2 regions of the Neobacillus sp. SRL179 genome follow, and region 2 is predicted to be linked to the other one. Evidence: predicted binding sites of a transcription regulator. Region 2 holds the regulator's gene; the other holds the start of a gene.
What was found. Region 2 encodes CtsR, which represses protease genes until heat stress. Its sites were predicted from a motif close to ATGGTCAATAAAGGTCAAACA; they were not measured.
Positions count from the first base shown of each region.

Region 1 (3,217 bases), 1.2 Mb from region 2:
TTCTTTTAAATCTGCTAGTTCTTTCAATAACGCTTCCAGTCTTAATTTACTGCCTTCATCATTCTCTTTTCGTAATGCTGCCTCTTCAATTTCAAGCTGCATGACTCTGCGTGTCACTTCATCAAGTTCCGTTGGCATCGAGTCAATTTCCGTTCTGATCATCGCACATGCTTCATCAACTAAATCAATCGCCTTATCAGGTAAAAAACGATCTGTAATGTAACGATCTGACAATGTAGCTGCTGCTACAAGCGCTTGATCGTGAATTTTTACACCATGGAAAACCTCAAATCTTTCCTTTAATCCTCTTAAGATAGAAATGGTATCTTCAACAGCGGGTTCTTGGACAAGTACTTGTTGGAATCTCCGTTCTAACGCTGGATCTTTTTCAATATATTTTCGATGTTCATCTAGTGTGGTTGCTCCGATACAATGAAGCTCCCCGCGTGCTAGCATTGGCTTTAACATATTCCCTGCATCCATAGCCCCTTCAGTCTTTCCTGCTCCAACAATCGTATGGATTTCATCAATAAATAGCAATATTTGCCCTTCACTTTTTTTAATTTCGTTTAAAACCGCCTTCAGTCTTTCTTCAAATTCCCCTCTAAATTTTGCCCCGGCAATTAAGGCACTCATATCAAGTGAAAAAATAGTTTTATCCTTTAATCCTTCTGGGACATCTTTTCTAACAATTCTTTGCGCTAATCCTTCCACAATCGCTGTTTTCCCTACCCCTGGTTCACCAATTAGGACTGGATTATTCTTTGTTTTTCTAGACAGGATCCGAATGACATTACGAATTTCTGTATCCCTGCCGATAACTGGATCCATTTTCCCCGCTTTTACTTCGGCCACTAGATCTCTGCCATATTTTTTAAGTGCATCATAACCTGCTTCAGGATTTTGTGAAGTCACTCTCTGATTCCCCCTAATATCTTTAATAGCATTTACTATCGCTTCTGGAGTTTTCCCTAAAGACTTTATTATCTTTTTCATTACAGAATCATCAGCATATGCTGCCGCTAACAGAAAATGTTCTACTGAAATGTATTCATCGGAAAACTTTGAGGCAAACTCATCTGCACTTACTAGTAATTTTTGCAGCTTAGCGGTAATATACAATTTCCCCTGTTCAACACCACTCCCGGTAACCTGTGGTTTTTTCGCTAAGGATTCCAACAAGCTTTTACGAACATTATCAGTCGGCAAGGCTGCTCTTTCTAATATGGCTGCTATTAGGCTGTCGTCTTGATTCATCAGTGATAGTAATAAATGAGGTTCATCTATTTCTTGATGATTTTCCTTCATTGCTAAATCTTGCGCATTCATTATGCCTTGCTGTAAACGCTCTGTCATTCGATTTAGGTCCATTCCTCATTCCTCCTTTGACCATTCCTGACCTTTATATTTATTATAAAACAATTACTATGTTTAAGTAAAATTTTGGACAGAAGAAAAGCCATCTGAAATAGATGACTTTTGTTGATCCTATTTTGTTTTAGGTAAGTATGTCCAAACCCGATCATCATTTGATGTTTCAGGAAAAGGATCCCCTGCTTTTAGCTTTATTTTCTTCGGATTAATGATATTGCTTCCAGTTTCACCCACTTCAATGTAAATGCCATTATTGGGTGCTTTTTTCCCTGATCTAAACTGATGACTTTGTCCCATGTTATCCCTCCTTCTCTTCTACATCTTTATTATTTCCTTTTTGTGTTTGACCATTATAGGAATTTCTTTCAAATTCGCCATAAGACGACATTATTTCCCAAGAAATATAAAAAGTTGTGAAAATCTATTACAGCGTACACGCAGCAGCATCTCTTAGTAGAAAGATTTACATATGTTTTTTGACGATTGTATGAACTTATTGCACTTTTATTGCTAATTATTCTTCGTTAACAATATAATTATAGTAATATCTTGTAAATTTAGCTTTGACTTGCATATTGTTTCAATATTAATTTACGTACCATCAAAGGTGGTTAGGAGTATGCTGTCAGTAAAAGAAGTACCTGTTACATTGTCTCACCTTTTTGATACTGTTCACCATATAAGAAAGATTAAAAAAGGAACTTTTCTTTTCCAGGAAGGTTCACAGGCGGATGAATTATATATCGTTCAAAGTGGTATCCTTCAAATTAGTAAAATAATTCCTGACGGTAGAGAACTTACCCTTAGAATGTGTTCAAAAGGTGATTTTGTAGGTGAATTAAATTTATTTTCCCCATCTACGCGGTATTTATTAAGTGCACGGGTTGTCGAGAATGGTGAAGTAGCTGTCATCATGAAGGATGTTCTAGAGGAAAAACTTTCACAAGATCTTCCTCTTTCGTTTGAAATGATTAAGTGGATGAGTCTGCAATATCGTAAAACACAAACTAAATTTCGTGATTTAGTACTTCATGGAAAAAAAGGAGCCCTGTATTCAACCTTAATTCGCATAAGTAACAGTTACGGAATTAAGACAAATAAAGGGATTATGGTGGAATTGCCCCTAACGAATCAAGAATTGGCTAATTTCTGTGGAACGTCACGTGAGGTAGTGAATCGGTTACTTAGTGATTTAAGAAAAGCCGGAATCATTTCTATCGATAAAGGGAACATTACCATCCATGATTTAGATTATTTAAAAAGGGAAATTGATTGTGAAGAATGCCCAGTTGAAATTTGTAAGGTTGACTAGGTGATCCCCTTTCAACTGTATAAAGCTAAAAAAATCGGTCGATGACGACCGATTTTTTTACTTTAGGAGGATGATTTGTGCTGCAACAAGTAGGAAAAAGAATACCGAGTTGATGATTTCATAAATACCTATTTGTTTTGGAGTTAATTTTTTTCCATAAAAAAGAATGGCTCGAAGTAAACTAGGAATTAAAGCTATTCCAACAACCCAATTCCCACTAACAAACCATGCCGCTACAAGAAGGAAATGGTAGGACCATGAAATCCATTTGAAATGTTTATTTTTCTTTTCTCTAATCATTGATTTCACATAAAAAGTACAACCTATGAAGAATAAGATTGACGTTAAAAAGGGAAATAGGACGGATTCCAGTGTGATAGATTTTTGTCCTAAGTAACTACTTGCTAAACCCGCAATGGAAAAAGCAATAATTGCACTGATATCATTCATAAAAGCACGATCTTGATTTTTAGTGGTAAAATACGCATTTAAAGTAAAAAACGGAATCATTAGAAAACCAAAAGCCATGAT
Region 1 covers NZ_OZ481792.1:1,344,119-1,347,335, reverse strand. The annotation lists gene clpB (ATP-dependent chaperone ClpB) at 1-1,371, opposite strand, end outside; gene AC4E8C_RS06615 (YjzC family protein) at 1,489-1,671, opposite strand; gene AC4E8C_RS06610 (Crp/Fnr family transcriptional regulator) at 1,994-2,686, shown strand; gene AC4E8C_RS06605 (YwiC-like family protein) at 2,744-3,217, opposite strand, start outside.
Region 1: the regulator CtsR is predicted to act here: its motif matches at 1,383-1,403, upstream of clpB (ATP-dependent chaperone ClpB).

Region 2 (3,217 bases):
CGTCTAAAAGACAAAACCCCCCGAAAGATTGCCCTAAATGTCTTTAAGACCCAGCATATAAGGACAATCAATCATAAAAAGATACCCCTACATACTTTTATTATTAGAGTGCCCAGCCCCACTATTACCCTTTTTGACTTTTACACCAAATAGGAATCGGGTGAGATGAGTCCTCTTTATTACGAACTCAAAAATAAGAAGAGAGACTGTTAAGGTTGAAATCATAATTAAGACATATTTAAGTGGGACAGTTAGGTCTAGCCTAATCACATAATAACCAATCACCACTAACACCGTTTGATGAATAATATAAACCGGAAACGCAGCTTCATTCAAAAAGGGAAGGAGTCGATGATTTTTATTTAAATATTTATGACCATACCCATGAATGACGATTAGGCCCATCCATACATTAAACATCCTGAACAACGTTAAGAAGCTGTCCATTAAAAGACTTTTTATGTCATCGTTTTGGGCAACGAGGAAAACCCAGATTGGTACAGAGATAAGTATTACTAATAAACCCCTAAGGCGTAAACGATTAAACATCTCTTGGAATCGTTGATCACTGCTAGTTATATACCCCATAATAAAAAGAACGAAGTAAAAGAATGGATTTTGCCCGCCTGGAGCTGGCAGTTTAGTTGTTAGTGCTAACACTATAAAAAACAGGATAAACATGGATGGCTTACTCATAGTGTAATGGATAAAATGTTTTGGTTTTTCTGTTCGTAAAAAATGAAAAACGGGTAAAGCCAATATTGAAAGAACAAAAAGATAAAGGATAAACCACAGGTGAGCAGGGGTAAATGTACCAAAACAACCTGATAAATCGCTAAAGTTTGAGGAAAATTCTTTTAAAAACATGAAATAGGAACCTGATGATTTTCCGGTATGGTCCATAATCGCAAAATACCCTTTTAGGTGGAACAATGAGTAATAGGCCAACTAAGAGCGGTATTAACAGGCGGCTGCATCTTTATTTTAGAAAAAAGGATTTGGATTTTATCTGTAATGCGTACGTACCAGCTGGCAGAACCGGCTAACCAAAATAGCAGGGGCATAAACCATAAATTAGCAACTGAAATGAACCAGCTTAACCCCCAGCTCAATGTTTCATTTTTTACATAAAAAGGATCCCAATAATCAAAAAATCGTGCCGCATGGAAAGGAAATAATAAGAAAATCCCAAAATTCCTAAGCCAATCGATGTCATACCGTCTTTCCTTTTCACTCATAGACTTTCTTATTTCATAATTTTTACAATTACATTTTACAGGCAGGAGGAAATATTAGAAAGTATTTATATACAAAAACAGGAAAAACGCATCTCTGTGTCAAAACTAGAATGATATCTAACCCTGCTCTATGGAGAAGAATCTATTTTAGTCGGTATTTCTTAGAAATCATAGGTTTCAGGGCGGGGAAATTTGGAGAAAATCAGTAGTAGTGAATCGTTGCATCTCCCCCAAAATTTCAGTATAATAAAAGTCAAATATAGTCAAAGTCAGATGATGGGAGGTGGGAAGATGAGAAACATCTCCGATATTATTGAAAAATATCTAAAGCAGGTTTTGGAGTTAAGTGAAGAAGACCTTGTTGAAATTAAGCGAAATGAAATTGCTGACAAGTTTCAGTGCGTCCCTTCACAAATCAATTATGTCATTAATACTCGTTTCACCATTGAACGAGGATATATTGTAGAAAGTAAACGGGGCGGCGGTGGATATATTCGGATTATGAAGGTTCAATCCCACGATTTAGCCCATTTAATTGATCAGTTGCTAGCAATCATCCAAAATCGAATTAGTCAAACAAGTGCTGAAGATGTAATTGTAAGACTGGTTCATGAGGAGGTCATTACAAAACGAGAGGCAAAAATTATGCTAAGTGTCATCGATCGTTCTGTCTTATATATTGATCTTCCATATCGTGATGAATTACGAGCAAGAATGTTAAAAGCAATGTTAACATCCTTAAAATATAAATAACTAGTGCAGCCAGAGAGGTGATAAATATGATCTGTCAAGAATGCAATCAAAGGCCAGCTGCTCTTCATTTTACAAAAATTATTAATGGTGAAAAAACAGAAGTACATCTTTGTGAGAAATGTGCCCAGGAAAAAGGCGAAATGTTTATCTTTAATGGGGAATCTGGTTTTGCTTTTAATAATCTATTAGCAGGATTATTAAATATTGACCCAACATTTCAAAAGTCGAGTGAAAGTCCATTTCAACAGGAGGAAATCCTTCAATGTGATCATTGCTCGATGACTTTTCCACAGTTTTTAAAGGTAGGACGGTTTGGCTGTGCCCATTGTTATGAAACATTTCAAGACCAGTTACAGCCTGTATTAAGGCGTTTGCATGGTGGAAATTGGTCACATAATGGTAAAATACCGAAAAGAATTGGCGGCAGCCTCCATCTTCGTAAACAAATCGAAGAATTAAAACTAGGACTCCGAAATGCCATTTCCAATGAGGAATTTGAGAAGGCTGCGGAGATTCGCGATGAAATACGTACGTTAGAAAAACAATTAGCTGGAAACGAAGAGGGAGGAGAATAACGTGTCGCTTGAACATTTCTTTAATCAAGCCGTCAGCTCCTGGATGAGCGAAGAGGGACCGGATTCGGATATTGTCCTTAGTTCTCGAATCCGTCTAGCTAGAAACTTTGAGGCTTACAACTTTCCGACTGTATTTTCACCAGAAGAGGCAAAAGCGGTTATTGTCAATATGGAGGAAATCCTTAACCAATCCGATCTTCAAAAGTATGGAAGGATGGAATTATTAAAAATTGATGAAATGCAGCCGCTTCAGAAAAGGGTCTTAGTAGAAAAGCACTTGGTTAGTCCCCTATTGGCTGAAGATTCACCTTATGGTGCTGTTCTTTTAACAGAAAACGAAGAAGTTAGTATTATGATTAATGAAGAAGACCATATCAGAATTCAATGTTTGTTTCCCGGCTTACAAATTGCAGAGGCATTGGCGGCGGCCAACGAAATAGATGATTGGCTTGAAAGTAACATTCATTATGCCTTTGACGAAAAACACGGTTATTTAACAAGTTGTCCCACAAATGTTGGAACGGGACTTCGGGCCTCCGTTATGATGCATTTACCTGGATTAATACTTACCCAGCAAATAAACCGCATCATTCCGGCTATTCACCAATTAGGTCTTGTTGTAAGAGGAATTTATGGTGAAGGCAGTGAGGC
Region 2 covers NZ_OZ481792.1:100,557-103,773, forward strand. The annotation lists gene AC4E8C_RS00525 (acyltransferase family protein) at 88-903, opposite strand; gene AC4E8C_RS00530 (hypothetical protein) at 921-1,238, opposite strand; gene AC4E8C_RS00535 (CtsR family transcriptional regulator) at 1,530-1,991, shown strand; gene mcsA (protein-arginine kinase activator protein McsA) at 2,018-2,566, shown strand; gene mcsB (protein-arginine kinase McsB) at 2,568-3,217, shown strand, end outside.